One region of the Kocuria sp. HMSC066H03 genome, then DNA from elsewhere that is predicted to be linked to it. Evidence: riboswitches for the same ligand, from Rfam matches in the RefSeq annotation. Region 1 holds a riboswitch; each other region holds the start of a gene.
What was found. Region 1 has a riboswitch for S-adenosylmethionine ahead of HMPREF2833_RS01255 (MetQ/NlpA family ABC transporter substrate-binding protein). Riboswitches for the same ligand answer to the same signal wherever they lie in the genome.
Positions count from the first base shown of each region.

Region 2: linked by a shared signal. The riboswitch ahead of HMPREF2833_RS02970 (hypothetical protein) and the one ahead of HMPREF2833_RS01255 (MetQ/NlpA family ABC transporter substrate-binding protein) in region 1 are both predicted to bind S-adenosylmethionine.
Region 3: linked by a shared signal. The riboswitch ahead of HMPREF2833_RS02250 (methylenetetrahydrofolate reductase) and the one ahead of HMPREF2833_RS01255 (MetQ/NlpA family ABC transporter substrate-binding protein) in region 1 are both predicted to bind S-adenosylmethionine.

Region 1 is NZ_KV807503.1:295,138-301,630, forward strand. It holds gene HMPREF2833_RS01240 (solute symporter family protein) at 1-449, shown strand, start outside; gene HMPREF2833_RS01245 (GlsB/YeaQ/YmgE family stress response membrane protein) at 600-863, shown strand; gene dxr (1-deoxy-D-xylulose-5-phosphate reductoisomerase) at 1,032-2,312, shown strand; SAM riboswitch class IV at 2,504-2,618, shown strand; gene HMPREF2833_RS01255 (MetQ/NlpA family ABC transporter substrate-binding protein) at 2,710-3,591, shown strand; gene HMPREF2833_RS01260 (methionine ABC transporter ATP-binding protein) at 3,588-4,640, shown strand; gene HMPREF2833_RS01265 (methionine ABC transporter permease) at 4,640-5,296, shown strand; gene ispG (flavodoxin-dependent (E)-4-hydroxy-3-methylbut-2-enyl-diphosphate synthase) at 5,476-6,493, shown strand, end outside.
Region 2 is NZ_KV807505.1:164,744-171,236, reverse strand. It holds gene HMPREF2833_RS02980 (amidase) at 1-348, shown strand, start outside; gene pgm (phosphoglucomutase (alpha-D-glucose-1,6-bisphosphate-dependent)) at 623-2,257, shown strand; SAM riboswitch class IV at 2,407-2,522, shown strand; gene HMPREF2833_RS02970 (hypothetical protein) at 2,534-2,896, shown strand; gene HMPREF2833_RS02965 (YrhK family protein) at 3,062-3,379, shown strand; gene HMPREF2833_RS02960 (lipid II:glycine glycyltransferase FemX) at 3,600-4,715, shown strand; gene HMPREF2833_RS02955 (LTA synthase family protein) at 4,857-6,392, opposite strand.
Region 3 is NZ_KV807505.1:2,313-8,805, reverse strand. It holds gene HMPREF2833_RS02270 (carbohydrate ABC transporter permease) at 1-754, shown strand, start outside; gene HMPREF2833_RS02265 (carbohydrate ABC transporter permease) at 751-1,569, shown strand; gene HMPREF2833_RS02260 (ABC transporter substrate-binding protein) at 1,625-2,926, shown strand; gene HMPREF2833_RS02255 (ABC transporter ATP-binding protein) at 3,082-4,236, shown strand; SAM riboswitch class IV at 4,338-4,454, shown strand; gene HMPREF2833_RS02250 (methylenetetrahydrofolate reductase) at 4,498-5,595, shown strand; gene metE (5-methyltetrahydropteroyltriglutamate--homocysteine S-methyltransferase) at 5,794-6,493, shown strand, end outside.

The sequences.
Region 1 (6,493 bases):
TGCGCGTGGCCAAGACCACCGTGGTGGTCATCGGCCTGATCTCCATCGCCGGCGGCATCGGCGCCCAGGGGCAGAACGTGGCATTCCTCGTGGCTCTGGCCTTCGCGGTTGCGGCCTCCGCCAACCTCCCGACCATCCTGTACTCCCTGTACTGGAAGCGCTTCACCACCCGCGGGGCCGTGTGGTCCATGTACGGCGGGCTGATCCTCTCCGTGGTGCTGATCGTCTTCTCGCCGGTGATGTCCGGCTCGGAGACCTCCATGATCCCCGGTGCGGACTTCGCCATCTACCCGCTGTCCAACCCGGGCATCATCTCCATCCCAGCCTCGTTCCTGCTGGGCTTCCTGGGATCGGTGACCGAGCGGCGCCGTGAGGATCCCCTCAAGCAGTCCGAGATGGAAGTGCGTTCCCTCACAGGTGTGGGCGCCGAGAAGGCCGTCTCGCACTGACTCCACCGCGACGGCCCCGGTTTTCAGGGGCCGCCGCGGTGCACCGGAGCCCATAGACCCCCAAACTGGTAGTACACTGAGCGACGGTTCGCTGACCAGAGCGACTGCGGGCAACCGCACGCGTTTGCAACGAAAACTTGAGGTGGAGAAATGGGCATTTTCAGCTGGATCATCCTCGGCATCATCGCTGGCGCTCTCGCCAAGCTGATCCTGCCGGGCAAGCAGGGTGGCGGGATCATCGTCACCATGATCCTCGGCATCGTGGGCGCCCTGCTGGGCGGCTGGCTCGGGTCGTTCATCCCGGGTCTGAGCAACGGCATCGACGGCATCAGCTTCGGCACCATCATCACGTCCATCGTGGGCGCGATCATCGTGCTGCTGATCTACGGCTTCGTCGTCGGCCGTCGCCGCTGACACGCACGGGTCCGAGAGGACCATTGGGCAAGGGCGTCACCCTCGGGTGGCGCCCTTGCCGTCTGTCCAGGGCCGTGACGACAACCCCCGGTGGCTAGGGCGGATCTCGGGCGTGCCAGAACCCTGGGCGGGGAAGGCCTGGTCGGACGGGCGCGTCATACTGGTGCCATGACCTCCGCAGCCATGACTCCCGACCTCGACCGCGCCACCCGTGAGGCTCCCCGCCGTCTGGTGGTTCTCGGCTCCACGGGGTCCATCGGCACGCAGGCGCTCGAGGTGGTCGGAGCCGCCGCCCGCCTGGCCCGTCCGGAGAGCGGAGCCACCCACCCGCCCTTCGAGGTCCTCGCCCTCGCCGCGGGTGCGGGCCACCTCGAGCTCCTCGCGCAGCAGGCGGTGGACTTCAGCGTGGCGGCCGTCGCCACCAGCGGGTCCGCGCAGGACGCCGCCCGGCTGGGTGAGCTGATCGACGACGCCGCCCGGGCGGCACGCTCCCCGGCGCCGCGGCCCGAGATCCTCCACGGCCCCCGAGCCGCCGCACAGGTGGCCGCGTGGGAGGGCGCGGACGTGGTCCTCAACGGCATCACCGGAAGCATCGGTCTGGAGCCCACGCTGGCGGCCCTGGAGGTCGGGCGCCGGGTGGCGCTCGCCAACAAGGAGTCGTTGATCGCGGGCGGTCCGCTGGTCACGGCGGCCGCCGCGGCCACGGGTCTCACGGATGCGCTGATCCCCGTGGACTCCGAGCACTCCGCGATCGCCCAGGCGCTGCGCTCCGGGACGGCCGGGGAGGTGGACCGTCTGGTGCTCACGGCGTCCGGGGGACCGTTTCGCGGCATGACCCGGGAGCAGCTGGCCCACGTGAGCCCCGAGCAGGCCCTGCGGCACCCCACCTGGGACATGGGCCCCATGGTCACCACGAATTCCGCGACCCTGGTCAACAAGGCCCTCGAGGTGCTCGAGGCCAGCCTGCTCTTCGACGTCCCGCTCGAGCGGATCGACGTGACGGTCCACCCCCAGTCCGTGGTGCACTCCATGGTCCAGTTCACGGACGGCTCCACTCTCGCGCAGGCCTCGCCGCCGGACATGCGGCTGCCGATCGCGCTGGGCATCGCGTGGCCCCACCGGGTCACGGGTGCGGCCGCCGCGTGCGACTGGACGCGCGCCGCCGAGTGGACCTTCGAGCCGCTGGACGCCGAGGCCTTCCCCGCCGTGGAGCTGATCAAGCACGCCGGGGGGCTCGGCGGCACGTGGCCCGCGGTGTTCAACGCCGCGAACGAGCAGGCGGTGCACGCGTTCCACCGCGGGGAGCTCGGATTCCTGCAGATCGTCGAGCTGGTCTCGCGCGTGGTCGACGAGCACGACGGCGTGCGCGAACCCCGCCTGGAGGACGTGCTCGAGGCGGAGACGTGGGCCAGGGCGCGCGCGGACGAACGGATCGCGGGAGGTCGCTGAACCGGTCTGCCAGTCCGAACTCCCACTGCGGGCGTCGCCATGCCCGGGGGGGCGCTCGAGGGGGGGGAGGGAGCCAGGCGCGGCCCCGGGGTGCGCCGTGGCACGCGATGACGCCGTGCGGACGGGGGCGGACCGGGCGGCGTCGTCCGGCGGTACGGGAACCTGCGAGCACCGTGCTACAGTTCTGGGCGGATGACGAGATCCGGCGCGAAGCTCTGGCTGGCCGGACGGCAACCCTCTCCCGTAGCGGGGTGCCCCAGATGACCATCCGGCCGCGGTTCGAACAGATCACGGCAAGTGCGGTTTTCCTCGAATGGCACGTGTCTGATCATTGCCCTCATCCAGGTGGGACTGTTTGCTCCGCGCATCCGTATCCCGACCCTGGAAAGGCATCACCGTGCGAAGCAAGCGCCTGATCCCCGTTGTACTGGCCACCACCCTGGGCCTGACCCTCACCGCGTGCGGCGGCCCCGAGAACACCGATCCCATGGCCGACGGCAAGATCACCATCGGCATCGTGGGCGCCACCCCCGTCCAGGATGCGTTCAAGGAGGTGGCGGCGCAGAACGACGTCACCGTGGAGTTCGTGGACTTCAGCGACTACAGCCAGCCGAATCCCGCCCTGAAGAGCGGGGACATCGACATGAACTGGTTCCAGCACATCGCCTACCTGGCGGACTACAACAACAACTCGGGTGACACGATCACCCCCGTGGGCTCCACGTCCATCTTCCCGCTGGGGCTGTACTCCAAGTCCGTGAAGTCCGTGGCCGACTTCAAGGACGGGGACGAGATCGCCGTTCCCAACGACTCCATCAACCTCTCCCGGGCGCTGAGCCTGCTGGAGCAGCAGGGCCTGGTGACCTTCACCAAGGACACGATCGCCCCCACCGAGCAGGACGTGGACACCGAGAAGTCCAAGGTGAAGGTCCGCCCCGTCTCCGCGGAGCAGACCGTGCTGTCCATGGATTCCGTGGCCGCCTCCGTGGTGAACAACGACTTCCTGGACCGCGCCGGGCTGGACCCGAACAAGGCACTGGCCCAGGACGACCCCACCGCGGACAGCGCCAAGGTGTACGACAACATCTTCGCCGCCACGCAGGCCAATGCGGAGAACGAGACCCTCAAGAAGGTTGCGGGTTTCTACTACGACGACAAGGTGCTGGAGGCCGAGAAGCAGGAGACCAAGGGCACCGCGGTGCCCACCGAGGTGGACCAGCAGGAGCTCAAGGACCTGCTGTCCCGCTACTCCGAGGACCTCAAGGGGCAGAGCAAGTGAGCCCGGCGCCCGAGGCGCAGACACTGGTCAGCTTCCGGGACGTCAGCAAGGTCTTCGTGACCGGCTCCAAGCGCCGCACGCGCACGGTCACCGCCGTGGACTCCGTGGACCTGGACATCCGGCGCGGGGAGATCTTCGCCGTCATCGGCTACTCGGGTGCCGGCAAGTCCACGCTGGTGCGCCTCATCAACGGCCTGGAACCCATCACGTCCGGCAGCCTGCAGGTGGCCGGCCGCCAGGTGGACGGCCGCAGCGAGACCCAGCTGGCCCCGATCCGCCGGGACATCGGGATGATCTTCCAGCAGTTCAACCTGTTCACGTCCCGCACCGTGGCCGGCAACATCGAGTTCCCGCTCAAACGGGCCGGGTGGAAGCCGGAGGACCGCAGGGCGCGGGTGGCAGAGCTGCTCGAGTTCGTGGGGCTCACCGAGCGCGCTGGCAACTACCCCGAGCAGCTCTCGGGCGGCCAGAAGCAGCGGGTGGGCATCGCGCGAGCGCTCGCCACCAACCCCGAGCTGCTGCTCGCGGACGAGTCCACGTCCGCACTGGACCCGGAGACCACGCAGGAGGTCCTGAGCCTGCTGCGACGCGTCAACCGTGAGCTGGGGATCACGATCGTGCTGATCACCCACGAGATGGACGTGGTGCGCGCCGTCGCCGACCGTGTGGCGGTCATGGACTCCGGGCGGGTCGTGGAGACCGGGACCACCGCGGAGCTCTTCGCGCACCCGAGGGCGGAGACCACCCGCAAGTTCGTGTCCTCCGTGATGCGCACCGTGCCGCAGGAGGACGAGCTCGCCAAGCTCCGGGCGGAGCACCCGGGCCGGCTCGTGCTCGTGGACGTCACCGACCGCAACAGGATCGGCTCGGTGCTCTCCGACGCCGCGCGGGACGGCGTGGCCTTCGAGATCGCGTTCGGCGGGATCTCCATCCTGCAGTCACACACGTTCGGGACGCTCACGCTGTCCCTCGACGGGCCCGACGACGCCGTGTCACGGGCCATCGAGGCCCTGCGCGCGGTCACCACGGTCCAGGAGGTGTCCGAGTAATGGACTGGTCCACTCTCGGCCCGCAGTTGCTGCAGGCAACCGGGCAGACGCTCTACATGGTCTCGGTGACCCTGGTCCTCGCGGGGCTCCTGGGCCTCGCGGTGGGCGTGGGGCTCTACGTGACACGCCGGGGCAACATCCTGGCGAACAGCGCGGTGTTCACCGTGCTGAACCTGCTGGTGAACTTCGTGCGACCCATCCCGTTCATCATCCTGCTCGCGGCACTGGGGCAGGTCACGGAGGCGGTGGTGGGCACCCGGCTGGGGCCCAACGCCGCGATCTTCGCCATGACCATCGGCGCCACGTTCGCCGTGGCGCGGATCGTGGAGCAGAACCTCATGACCGTGGACCCGGGGGTCGTGGAGGCCGCCCGGTCCATGGGGGTCTCGCGGTGGAAGATCATCACCACGGTGGTGCTCCCCGAGGCGCTCGGCCCCCTGGTGCTGGGCTACACCTTCCTGGTCATCGGCATCACGGACATGTCCGCGATGGCGGGGGCGATCGGTGCCGGCGGTCTGGGCGACTTCGCCCTGCGCCTGGGCTACCAGCGCTTCAACGACCAGGTCACGTGGGCCGCGGTGATCGTGATCATCATCCTGGTCCAGCTCGTGCAGTTCTTCGGCAACTGGCTCGCACGCAAGATCATGCGCCGGTGACTTTCCGTCCCGGGCTCGACGCCGCCCCCGGCCACGCACGCGCGTGGCCGGGGGCGGCGTCGTTATGCCGACGACCGGCGGGCGTCAGCCACGTCGGAGGAGTGGGGCACAATGGGGGGAGCAACGTTCGCGGGGCGCGCGACTCGGGCCCCGCAGGTCGATTCCCCTGGAGGAAACACGTGACGTCGGTCAATCTCGGCATGCCCGCAGCGCCCCAGCCCGTTCTGTCCCCGCGGCGCACAACCCGTCAGATCCGGGTGGGATCCGTGGGAGTGGGCTCGGAGTCGCCCATCAGCGTGCAGTCGATGACCACCACCCCCACCACCAACATCAACGCCACGCTGCAGCAGATCGCGGAGCTCAACGCCGCGGGCTGCGACATCGTGCGCGTGGCGTGCCCGTCCCAGGACGACGCCGACGCCCTGCCGATCATCGCGAAGAAGTCCCCGATTCCGGTGATCGCGGACATCCACTTCCAGCCCAAGTACGTCTACGCCGCGATTGACGCCGGGTGCGCCGGTGTCCGCGTGAACCCGGGCAACATCCGCAAGTTCGACGACCAGATCGAGGGCATCTCCCGCGCCGCGGAGGCCGCCGGGGTGTCCATCCGGATCGGCGTGAACGCGGGCTCCCTGGACAAGCGGCTGCTGGAGAAGTACGGCAAGGCCACCCCCGAGGCGCTCATGGAGTCCGCCGTGTGGGAGGCATCCCTCTTCGAGCAGCACGACTTCCACGACTTCAAGATCTCCGTGAAGCACAACGACCCCGTCACCATGGTGCGGGCCTACCAGCTGCTCGCGGAGCGCGGGGACTGGCCGCTGCACCTCGGTGTCACGGAGGCCGGGCCTGCGCTGCAGGGCACCGTGAAGTCCGCCACCGCGTTCGGCATCCTGCTGTCCCAGGGCATCGGGGACACCATCCGCGTGTCCCTGTCCGCCCCTCCCGTGGAGGAGGTCAAGGTGGGCAACCAGATCCTGCAGTCCCTCGGACTGCGCCCGCGCAAGCTGGAGATCGTCTCGTGCCCGTCCTGCGGGCGTGCGCAGGTGGACGTGTACAAGCTCGCGGAGGAGGTCAACGAGGGGCTCGCGCACCTCACCGTGCCGTTGCGCGTGGCCGTGATGGGCTGCGTGGTGAACGGGCCGGGCGAGGCCCGCGAGGCGGACCTCGGGGTGGCCTCGGGCAACGGCAAGGGCCAGA
Region 2 (6,493 bases), on a different contig from region 1:
ATCCGCCAGTTCTCCCGGTTCGACATGATCCTCACGCCGGCCCTGGCCATGCCGCCACGGCCGGTGGGGTGGTTCCACGAGGGCTTCGACATCGCGGATCCGGCGGGCGCGGACCAGGACTACAGGCGCCAGTGCCAGTACACGCCGTGGACATCGGTGGTGAACGTGATCGGGCTGCCCGCGATCACGGTGCCCACCACGTGGCGCATCCCCGAGACCGGCGGATACCCGGGCCCGGTGCCCATGGGCGTCCAGCTCGTGGGGCGCGCGTCCGGTGAGGCGCAGCTGCTCGCGCTGGCCGCCCAGCTGGACCCGCCCACGACGCCGCACGCGCACCTCGTCGCCTGAGCGCACCCGCCCACGGAGGGCCGCAGCCCGGTCCGGCGCCCGCCCACCGGTCTGCTGACGGCCCACCGGTCCTGGGCTCCGCGGTCACACCGACGGCGCGGCCCGGTCTGCGCAAGGGCTCGTGGCGTCCACGCCGCGCCGTCTCCCCGCGGGCAACGGCGGTTCGGCGCGGGAGGTGGCCGCGCGGCGTCGTCGTCCGCCGGGGCGGGGGCGGGGCCCGAAACCGAGCGGCGCACGGCCTGACGGGGCGCGCTTTCGGGACTAGGTTGGTGGCATGACCAACCGTGCGGGCACCGTTGCCCAACCCAGTGACCTCGTGGACATCGACGACCTCGTGGCGGCGTACTTCGACCGCACGCCGGATGCCGGGAACCCGGACCAGCGGGTGGTGTTCGGAACCTCCGGGCACCGCGGTTCCTCGCTGAAGACCTCGTTCAACGAGGACCACATCGCTGCGATCACGCAGGCGATCGTGGAGTACCGCGCCGGGCAGGGCATCACCGGCCCGCTGTTCATGGGCAAGGACACCCACGCGTTGTCCGGGCCCGCGCAGGACACCGCGCTGCAGGTGCTCGCCGCCAACGGTGTGCGCACCCTGCTGGACTCCCGGGACGGTTTCACGCCCACCCCGGCGCTGTCCCACGCGATCCTCACGTACAACGCGTCCGGGCCCGAGGACCGCGCGGACGGGATCGTGATCACCCCGTCCCACAACCCGCCCACGGACGGCGGTTTCAAGTACAACCCCCCGCACGGCGGCCCCGCGGACACGGACGCCACCGGGTGGATCGCGGACCGCGCCAACGAGCTGATCGAGGCGGGCCTGGAGGGCGTGCGGCGCGTGCCCCTGGAGGAGGCGAAGGCCGCGGAGACCACCGGCACGTTCGACTTCCTGGACAGCTACGTCTCCACGTTGCCGGAGATCATCGACCTGGACGCCATCAAGGCCGCGGGGGTGCGCATCGGCGCGGACCCCATGGGCTCGGCCTCGGTGGCGTACTGGCAGGAGATCGGCGAGCGCTTCGGGCTGAACCTGGAGGTCGTGAACCCCACCGTGGACCCGCAGTGGGCGTTCATGACCCTGGACTGGGACGAGAAGATCCGCATGGACTGCTCCTCCCCCTCGGCCATGGCCTCTCTGATCGGGGCCCGGGACAAGTACGACATCGCCACGGGCAACGACGCGGACAGCGACCGCCACGGCATCGTGACCCCGGATGCCGGGCTCATGAACCCCAACCACTACCTCGCGGTGGCCATCGACTACCTCTACCGCACGCGCGACGGCTGGCGCGGTGACGCCGGGGTGGGCAAGACCCTGGTGTCCTCCTCGATCATCGACCGCGTGGCGCAGTCCCTGGGTCGCCGCCTAGACGAGGTGCCCGTGGGCTTCAAGTGGTTCGTGCCGGGTCTGCTGGACGGCTCCATCGGCTTCGGCGGGGAGGAGTCCGCCGGTGCCTCGTTCCTGCGCAGGGACGGCTCCGTGTGGACCACGGACAAGGACGGCATCATCCTGGCGCTGCTGGCCGCGGAGATGACCGCCACCACCGGCACAACCCCCTCCCAGCGCTACCGGGAGCTCACGGAGCAGTTCGGGGACCCCGTGTACCAGCGCATCGACGCCCCGGCGAACCGCGAGCAGAAGGCGGCGCTGAAGAAGCTCTCCGCGGAGCAGGTCACCGCGGACACCCTGGCCGGTGAGCCCATCACCGCCAAGCTCACGGAGGCCCCCGGCAACGGTGCGGCGATCGGCGGGCTCAAGGTCACCACGGAGAACGCGTGGTTCGCGGCCCGCCCCTCCGGCACGGAGGACGTCTACAAGATCTACGCGGAGTCCTTCAAGGGCGAGGAGCACCTGAAGCAGGTGCAGCAGGAGGCCAAGGCTCTGGTGGACTCGGTCATCGGCTGAGGGCCGTGGTGCGGGCCTCCCGCACCCGGCCTGCTGCGCAGGGGCCGCCGAGCGGTACGGGGTTCTCCCGTGCCGCTCGGCGGCCCCTCGTCGTGACCGAACGGCGCAGACGCTTGTGCGTGTCGGAGCGCTGTGCTGTGATGTTCCCGGATCAAGAAGCCCGACCATCAGCCCTCCGGCTGGTCGGCTGGCAACCGGTTGTTCGCACCCGGTGCCCCCGGAGGAAGATCCGCCGCCCGGCACCCGCCGCGCGGAAGTCTGCGAAAGGTCACCATTATGAGCAACTCTGCTCCCACTCCCGAACACCCGTGCGTCCACGCGGAGGGACACCCCGTCTGCCGGAGCTACCACCCGGGGCACAACGCTCACTACATCCAGGCCCGCCTGGCTTCCGGGAACCAGGACCGGTGGGTCCGGGTGGACCTGGGCGCCCCGCACGGGAACACGGTGCAGGCCACGTTCCCGGACGGCAGCACCCGGACCTGGTGGTGCCACGACCCCGCGCTGCTGGAGCGGTTCCACACGCTGCAGCACAGCGGGGCCGCGGCGTCGTTCGATCCTGGGACGTCACTCGCCACCGTGCCGACTTCACAGGGCAGGCTCGCCCTGCTGCACCCGGCAGTGGTCGAGGGGCAGTGACGCCCTGGGCATGGGAAGGGGAGGACACCGGCGGCGAGCACGCCGCGTGCTGAGCCGCCGGCTCCTCCCGTAGGCTGGTCGGCCGGTGGTGCGCGCCGCAGGCGTGACCCACCGGCCGTTCCCGCCGGCCCGCCCGGTCTGCGCCTTCGTGAAAGGAACCGAGCAGTGACTCCCTCCGCCAGCGCCACCTCCGACTCCCTGTCCAGGGCCGCCAAGCCGATCGAGGTCCGTGTGGGGCACCGCGAGCTGGTCATCCGTGGCCGGTACGAGACCCTGTCGATCGTCAACGACATCCTGATCGGCCTGATCTTCCTGGTGGGTTCGATCCTCTTCTTCCAGGACGCCACCGTCTACGCCGGGACGTGGCTGTTCGTGCTGGGCAGCGCACTCATGCTGGTCCGACCCAGCATCCGGATCACCCGGCGGGTGCACCTGCAGCGCATCGCCCCGGAATCAGCACCGGAGGACTCGCGCGACTTCTGACCCGCCGCGCGGACCGTCCCGTGACCCGAACGTCCTGCGGGGCGCAGGCGTAGGCACGTTCCACCGGCTGCTGCCACTGGACACGCCGTCGTCACATGGGAACACGCCGCACGGGTGATGTTGCGGGTCGGTCAGGTTGGCTATCTAATGAGGATCGACCCCCGCGACCCCAGGACGATCCCTCGCAGCGGGGGCAGACACTCAAGGATGAGCAACCCGCATGAGGCACACCCACGCCCAACCGGACCCCCGCACACTTCTCGGCCCGTCCAGCGTGCTGCAGGCCGAGCCCTGGCAGCACTTCCAGGCTGGTCTCTCGCGACGCACTCACACTCTTGACGGGGCCGGGTGGCACGCCCTCGTCGTCGAGGAGCGCTCCCGGGCCGGGGTGGTCTGGTACACCCCGTACGGCCCGGTCCTGGCGCACCCCGAGCTTCTGCCGGAGGCGCTGCGCGAGCTGCGGTACGCCGCGCATGATCACTCCGTGGCGTGGTTGCGGGTGGAGCCGCAGATGCCGTCCCCGGTGGGCACGGCCTTCGCGGCAGCCGTGCAGCGGCAGAACGCCACGGCACCGGCGATCGCCGCGGGTCTGCGCCGGCTCGGAGCGCGGCCGTCCCCGCGGGACATCCAGCCCGCGTACACGCGCTGGGTGGATCTCACCCGCGAGCCGGAGCAGATCCTGGCCGCCATGACGGGCACCAACCGCAACCTGTGGCGGCGCCACCGGGACAAGGGCATCACCCTGGCCTCGGACTCCCACCCGGACGCCGCCGAGGCGGTGATCGAGCTGCAGCACCGCACCGCCGGGCGCAAGGGGTTCACGGCCCACAGCGAGGACTACCTCCGCACCGCCGCCCGCAGCCTGGGCGCCACGGGCAACTCCACGGCCTACACGAGCTCCGTGGACGGCACCGTGGTCAGCGCGCTGCTGACCTACGACTCCCCCACCACCCGGATCTTCGCCCACTCCGGCATGGACGCGAGCATGCGCAAGCTGCGCCCCAACCAGCCGCTCATCGCCCAGGCGCTGCTCGACGCCGCCGAGCAGGGTCTCGCGATCGGCGACCTCTTCGGGATTGCCCCGTTGAGCGATCCCACCCACCCGTGGACCGGGTTCAGCGCGTTCAAACGCTCCTTCGGCGGTGCGGACGTGGCCCTGGGCGGCACGTGGGACGTTCCCGTGAGCAGCCCCCGCTACACGGCCTACCGCGCCGCCCGCCGCGCCCGGGACGAGGCCGGCTCTGCGCGCACGCGCGCCCGGGAGACGACCGGCCGCATCCGTGCCGGGCTGGCCGGCGGGATGCATGCGGCGGAGGGGACACCCAGCGGGGCGTAGCCCCGCGAGCAGTGTCGTCCAGCGCCTCGGACCACGCGGCGGGCACCACGGGGTCCGCCCCGGGGACTCGCGTCCTGGCGGCCCTGTGCGGCCCGCGAGCCGGATCCCGCTGCCGGGCGCCCCTCCGGAGAGGTCAGGGGGTCATCCCACCGGGTTCTCGGGGTCCCACGCCCGGGAGTAGAAGTCCGCGGAGCGCGAGTCCAGCAGCTGCTGGTACTCCTCCGGGTCCATCGCCTGCGCCGAGCCCTGGGGAGGCTCCTGCTGCCGGACGGACGTGCCGAGGCCCGCAGCGCCGTCGTGCACCGAGAGGCCCGCCGCCTCCAGGAGGGTGGGGTACATGGACAGCTGGTCCGCGCCGGCCCGCAGGGGCTGCCCGGCGGTCTCGCCCGGGATCCACACGCGGTTGAACACGGTGCGGTTGGGGTGGTGGTCCAGCTGCTCGTGGAAGGCGTCCCCCGCGCTCATGTGCTTGAGGTGGTCGCCCATGATCACCACGGACGTGTCCTCCAGGTAGCCCTGGGACTTCATGTGCTCCACGAACCCGGCCACCTGGGTCATGGAGCACGCGAACACGGAGGTCACCTGGTTCTGGGTGTCCACGTCGCACGAGTCGTAGACGTGGACGGGTTCGTGGGTGTCCAGGGTCAGCATGGACAGGTTGAACGGCTGGCCCGTGCGCTCGGACTCGGCGTGCAGACGGTCCACCTCGTCCTTGGCGTGGGCCATGAGCCGCTCGTCGCTCAGGCCCCAGTCGCTGCGGAAGTTCTCCGCGGGCTCGCCCGCCGCGCGCCAGTCCTCCAGACCCTTGTCCTCGGTGTAGCCGTGGCTTCGCAGGAACGTGTCCTTGCCCGCGAAGGAGGAGTTGGCCCCGCCCAGGAACGTGTTCGTGTACCCGTGGTTCTGCAGCACGTCCCCCAGGCAGGTCACGCCGCCCAGGTACTGCTCCTGCCCGGCGCCGATGTCGGCGGAGCCTGCGTCACCCGACTCCTTGAGCGGGATCCCGCACTGCGTGGAGGCGATCCCGGCCATGGTCCAGCCACCGCCCTCGTACTGCTGGAAGTCCTCGACGCTGCGCCACCCGTCCTCGGGCCGGGTGACGTCCTCGAGCGGAGCGAAGGCGTTCTTCTCGAACAGCTCGTCGTCCGCGAGCGTGGCCTCCCCGGACTCCAGGTAGATGACCACCATGTTCCGCTTGTCCGCGTCACTCGTGATGGTGGGCTGGACGTACTTGGAGCCGATGTCGTGCGGGGACTTCACGGCCTTCACGTACTGGGGCAGGTCCACCGCGGACGCGAAACTCGTGCTCCCGGCCACGAACACCGCCGCCACGGTCACGGCGGAGGCGGAGCGCACGACGCCGCGGGGCGGCCGGGTGCCGTGCTCGCGTCGTGCTCTGCGGAGCCACGCCCGACGCGCGAGGGCGATGCCCACGGTGACCAGGACGGGAAGGACCCCGATGACCAGCACGGAGATCCACACCACGGACCCGCCGCCACCGTCCGTCTGCACGGACATCAGGTTCATGCGCATCTGCCCCACCGAGATCTGGCCCCAGTAGTGCCGGATGATCCCGCCCGCCGCGAGCAGGGTGAGCCCCAGCCAGATCAGGCCGTAGCACAGCCCGCGGCCCGTCCAGCGGCCCAGCCGCCTGCCCACGCGCAGAAAACCCTCGGACATGTCTGGACCTCGTGTTCCTGGATCATCCGGTGCCAGTCCGCACCGCCGCGGCCCGGGCATGGTGTGCCGCCGCGTTCGCGTTCGTGTTTCTTCAAGGGTAG
Region 3 (6,493 bases), on a different contig from region 1:
CTCCTCGCCCAAGGCCACGTTCATCGGCCTGGACAACTACGTGGAGTGGTTCAAGGACCCCGTCAGCTGGCAGATCCTCTGGAACACCGTGGTGTTCACGGGGTTCGCCGTGGTGGGCTCCATGGTCCTGGGGCTCGCGCTCGCGCTGCTGCTGGACCAGAAGCTCAGGGCCCGCGGCTTCGTCCGCTCCTTCGTCTTCGCGCCGTACGTGATCTCCGGCGCGGCCGTGGGCGTGGCGTTCCAGTTCGTCTTCGACCCCAGCTACGGGCTGGTGCAGGACCTGCTGCGCCGGGTGGGCGTGGACTCGCCCAACTTCTACCAGGAGCCGGGCTGGGCCCTGTTCATGATCACGGTCACCTACGTGTGGAAGAACCTGGGCTACACCTTCGTGATCTACCTGGCCGCCCTGCAGGCACGGCGCACCGACCTGGACGAGGCCGCCGAGATCGACGGCACACCGGCCTGGCGCCGCTTCTGGCGGATCACGCTGCCCCAGCTGCGGCCCACCACGTTCTTCCTGTCCATCACCGTGCTGCTGAACTCGTTCCAGGTCTTCGACATCATCCAGGTCATGACCGGCGGCGGCCCCTTCGGCACGTCCACCACCACGATGGTCTACCAGGTCTACCAGGAGACGTTCGTCAACAACCGGGCGGGCTACGGCGCCGCGGTCGCCACCATCATGTTCCTGATCGTCCTGGTGATCACCGCCGTTCAGGTGCGCTTCCAAGAGCGGAGTGAGCAGTTCTCATGAAGATGTCCCGCATTCTCGGCTACCTGGCCATGGCGTTCGCCTTCGCGGTCGTGGCGGTCCCGGTGTACTTCATCATCATCACGTCGCTCAAGGAGCACTCGGACATCTACTCCGACCCCATCACGTGGTGGCCCAGCCCCTTAGCGCCGGAGAACTACCGCTACGTGTTCGAGACGGTCAACTTCGGCCAGTACCTGCGCAACTCGATCATCATCACCACGGTCCTGACCGTGATCGAGGTGGTGCTGGGCGTGCTCACTGCCTATGCCTTCGCGTTCCTCGAGTTCCCGGGGCGGAAGGTGCTGTTCCTGTTCGTCATCGCGTCCCTCATGGTGCCGAGCCAGATCACGATCATCTCCAACTACGCGCTCGTGGCGGAGCTGGGCTGGCGCGACACGTTCCAGGGCATCATCATCCCCCTGGCCGGGGTGGCCTTCGGGACGTTCCTCATGCGCAACCACTTCCTGAGCCTGCCCCGCGAGGTCATGGAGGCCGCGGAGATGGACGGCACCGGCTTCCTGCGCAAGCTGTTCCGCGTGGTGCTGCCCATGTCCTGGCCCACGCTGATCGCCTTCATCCTCATCACCGTGGTGACCGAGTGGAACCAGTACCTCTGGCCGTTCCTGATGTCCGACACGGATGCCGTGGCCCCGCTTCCCATCGGCCTCACCCAGCTGCAGAACAACGAGGGCCTGAGCAACTGGGGCCCGGTGATGGCCGGGACGGTCATCGCGACCGTCCCCATGATCATCGTGTTCATCCTGCTGCAGCGCCACATGATCAAGGGTCTGACGGCGGGCGCGGTCAAGGGCTGACCCTCCACACACCACCCTCCAGCACATCCACCACCTCCTGAAGGAAGAAGCACACATGGAACTCTCACGTCGCCACGCCCTCGGCCTGCTGGGCCTCGGAACCGCCGCCGTGGCCCTGTCCGGCTGCGCCGGCACCGGAGGCGGAAGCTCCTCCGGCGGACAGGAGGCCTCCGGCCCACTGCAGTTCTGGTCCAACCACCCTGCCAGCTCCAAGAGCCTGGAGCAGAAGCTCATCGACGCGTGGAACTCGGCCAACCCCGACACCCCGGCCGAGCTGATCGACGGCGGTGCCGACTACGAAGAGGTGGCGCAGAAGGTCAACGCGGCTCTCGCGGGCGGGGACCTCCCGGACGTGTTCGTGGCGTCGGACGTGAACTGGTTCAACTTCGCCCTGAACGAGGCCGTGACCCCGCTGGACGACCTGTGGCAGAAGGCCGGGATCGACTCCAGCACCTACGTGGACACGCTGCGCGAGGACTACAACTTCAACGACAAGCACTACTGCGCGCCGTACGCCCGCTCCACCTGCATCATGTACTTCAACAAGGACATGATGCAGAAGGCCGGTCTGCCCACGGACCGCGGGCCCCGCACGTGGGACGAGTTCGCCCAGTGGGCGCCCCAGCTGGTCAAGGCCAACGGCGGCAAACCGGCGCTGATCCTCCCGGACGGTGCCAACTACATGGACTGGTACTTCCAGGGCATGATCTGGACGTTCGGGGGTGCCTACTCCCGTGACTGGACCGCCACCTTCACCGAGGAGAACTCCATCAAGGCCGGCGAGTACCTCAAGAAGCACGTGGCGGAGGGGCACATCAAGATCGTCCAGGACGGCGCCAACGACTTCGGGATCGGCAGCGGTGCGACCCTGCTGGAGTCCACGGGCTCCCTGGGTGGCCTCAAGGAGGCCGCCACGTTCGACTTCTACACCACCTACCTGCCCGGCCCGAAGCCCGGCTGCGCCACCGGTGGCGCCGGCCTGGCGATCCCCAACGGCATCAGCGACGAGCGCAAGCTCACCGCCGCCAAGTTCATCGACTTCATGACGAACACCGACAACACGATCACGTTCACCCAGGCCACCGGCTACATGCCTGTGCGCAAGGACGCCATGGACAAGCCCGAGGAGAAGAAGTTCCTCGACGAGAACCCCAACGCCATGACCGCGATCAAGCAGCTGAACGAGAACACCCAGCCGCAGGACGCGGCCCGCGTGTTCGTCTCCGGCGGCGGTCAGCGGATCGGCGGCGCGCTGGACCGCATCACGTTCGGCGGCGAGGACGTCAAGACGGTCTTCCAGCAGCTGCAGGACGAGACCCAGAAGATCATCGACTCGGACATCAAGCCCAAGCTGTGATCCTCCGCGGGTGGCGGCCCCTCTCGGGGCCGCCATCCGGGGCCCGCCCCGAACGGCCCCCGCACCACTGAGCGCCACGGCGTGCCCGCAGCCGCCGTCACGCCGGAGCGCCGATTCCGTCCCCACCGTCACCATCCGAGAGCCTGAGGAGCACCATGGCCACCGTCGAGTACAAGCACGCATCCCGCATCTTCGACCCGGGCAAGCCCCCGGCGGTGTCCCAGCTCGATCTCAGCATCCGTGACGGTGAGCTCCTGGTCCTGGTGGGCCCCTCCGGCAGCGGCAAGTCCACGGCCATGCGGATGCTCGCCGGTCTCGAGCCCGTGGACGAGGGGGCCGTGTTCATCGACGGCCGCGACGTCACGGGCACCCGGGCCCGCGACCGGGACGTGGCCATGGTGTTCCAGTCCTACGCCCTGTACCCCAACATGACCGCGCGGCAGAACATGTCCTTCGCGCTGGAGAACGAGAAGCTGGACCGCGCCGAGATCGAGCAGCGGGTGGAGCGCGCCGCCGCCATGCTGGAGCTCGGGCCCCTCATGGACAAGCGTCCCGCGGCCATGTCCGGGGGCCAGCGGCAGCGTGTGGCCATGGGCCGCTCGATCGTGCGCAACCCCAAGGTGTGGTGCATGGACGAGCCGCTGTCCAACCTGGATGCCACGCTGCGCGTGTCCACCCGCGCCCAGATCGCGGACCTCCAGCGGGAGCTGGGGGTCACCACCATCTACGTGACCCACGACCAGGTCGAGGCCATGACCATGGGCGACCGCGTGGCCGTGCTGCGCGACGGACAGCTGCAGCAGGTGGCCGATCCGATCCACCTCTACGAGCACCCCGCGAACGTGTTCGTGGCCCGTTTCATCGGGTCGCCGGCCATGACGATCGTGCACGACGTCCCCGTCCGGGACGGCCACGCGGTCCTCGACGCCGCGAGCGGGCTGCGGGTGCCCGTGCCGGCCGAGTTCTCGGCGCACGTGCGGGACACCGTGACCGTGGGTGTCCGTCCGGAGTCGTGGGAGATCACGGGCGAGGGTGACGCGCCGGGGACCCCCGCTCTGCCCCTGCGGGTCCACCTGGTGGAGAAGCTCGGCTCCGAGGCGTTCATCCACTGCGTGCTGCCGGGCACCTCGGACCCCGGGACCGAGGACGCCCGCGCCATGCGGCTGGAGAAGGGCCGCGCGACCGTCCGCGTGGACAAGTTCCTGCAGATGGAGGCTGGATCCACGATCCACGTGCGGCCGAACGCCCGGGAGACGTGCTTCTTCGACCCCGCCTCCGGCGAGAACCTGGAGGTCGTGGTCGGGCGCTGAACACGCGTGTGTCCCCGGGGTCCGGCCCCGGGGACACGCCGTTCCGGGCCGTGCGCCTTCCACGGCGCGGGGCCCTCGTGCTACCGTCTCACCCACCAAAGGATCATGAGACCCGGCGAAAAGCTCTGGCTGGCCGGGCGGCAACCCTCCTGCTGTAGTGGGGTGCCCCAGATGACGATCCGGCCGCCGCGCAACCGCGTGGCTGGCAAGTACGGCGCACGGGGTCCACCTCCGGCGTCCTACCGCCGGAGGTTTTCTCAGATGCCCGTCACACCGCCGACCGCCCGCGCCGAGGACAGGCCGAAGCTCGTGGCCGCGCCCCGCGCCGCGGACCAGTCCGCTCCCGCGCCAGGCGGCCACCCCGCCGCCGCAGCCACTCCCGTGGCCCCCGCCGCCGGGACGACCTCCTCCGAACCGCCCGCGGGCACGTCCTGGCTGGTGCGCCGCCCCCGGCGCTCCACGCTCGTCTCCTTCGAGGTGTTCCCGCCCCGCCCCACCGCGGACCCGGACACCGTGTGGCGCAGCATCGACGCCATGGCCCAGGCCGGGCCCGACTTCTTCTCCGTCACGCACGGCCACTCGGGTGGTCGTGGTGTGTCCCGCGAGGCGCTGCGCCATCTGCGCCGCACCACCAGGACCCCCGTGATGGCCCACTTCACGTGCGGGGGCACCGACCGCGCGGGGCTGGAGCGTTCGGTGGAGCAGCTGCTGGACGACGGCGTCCGGGACCTCCTCGCGCTGCGCGGGGACCCGCCCCTGGGCGCCGGGCAGTGGCGGACCCCGCCCGGTGGGATCGGCCGGGCCTCGGAGCTGGTGCGGCTCATCCGGGACGTCGAGCGGCGTCGTTTCGGGGACGGGTTCCGCCCCGGGACTCGGCCGCTGTCCGTGTCGGTGGCGTGCTACCCGTCCCCCGCCCGGGGGCGTGACCCCGAGGCGGATCTCGCGTCCCTGTGGGAGAAGCAGGAGGCAGGGGCGGACTACGCGATCACGCAGGTGCTCTACGAGCCCGAGGACTACGCGTCGTTCCTGGAGCGGGCGCGCTCCGAGGGGATCCACATCCCGGTGGTCGCGGGTCTCATGCCCCTGACCAACCCGAAACGGTTGCAGCGGATGACGGAGATCACCGGAGTGCCCGTTCCCGAGCGGCTCACCCGGTTCCTCACCGCGGACTCCCCCGAGGAGCTGCGGCACCGGGGCACCGCGGCCACGCTGTCGCTGATCGACGACCTCCTGGACCTGGGCTGCGCCGGCTTCCACCTCTACACGTTCAACCGCCCGGACGCGGCGCTCACCATCCTGGAGCACCTGCGCGTGCGGGACGCGGCCCGCGAGTACCGGGGCCGCAGCCCCGCGGCCTGACCGTGCGGCGTCGTGCGCCCCGCCCACCGCGGAGCCGCACGCACGGCTCTGCCCACGCGCGCTGGAGCACGTGCCCCGGTACGCCCGCCGCACCAGTCACGCCCAGTGACCCCGTACAGCACCGTCGCCGGCCCACCCGCGACGCGGCTGCCTCACACCCTGTTCACGCCACCACACCAACCCTCGCGAGGAGAGATCATGACCGTCACGAATTCCACCCCCCTGCCCAGCGCCACGATCCTGGGCTACCCGCGCATCGGCCCGGACCGGGAACTCAAGCGGGCACTCGAGGCCCACTGGGCGGATCCCGCACGGCACCCGGCCCAGACCGTCCTGGACACCCTCGGCGACCTCCGGGAGCGCACGACCCTCAGGCTGCGCGAGCTGGGGCTCACGCAGGACTGCGCGGTGCCGTCCGAGGGCTTCGCCGTGGACCACGTCCTGGACACCGCACTCGCCCTGGGTGCCGTGCCGGCCCGGTTCCGGGCGGAGGGCCTCCTCCCCGCCGCGCCGGACACCGAGCGAGGGATCGAGCTGATCACGGCCCTGTCCCGGGGGACGGACGATCGGGAGCCGCTGGAGCTGACCAAGTGGTTCGACACCAACTACCACTACTACGTCCCCGAGCTCGATCCGGGCACCGCCCTGCGGGCGCACCCGGAGAGCCTGGTCTCCCGGTACAGGGACACCCAGCGGCGCACCGGCGTGCGGACCCGCCCCGTGCTGGTGGGCCCCGTGACCTTCCTGCTGCTCTCGCGCCCGGAAACCCCCGTGGCCCACGGCGCTCGGGTGGACCCCCTGGCCGGGCTCGACGACGTCCTGGCCCAGTACGTCTCGATCCTCAGCTCTCTGCACGCGGCCGGTGTGCCGTGGGTGCAGCTGGACGAACCCGCTCTCG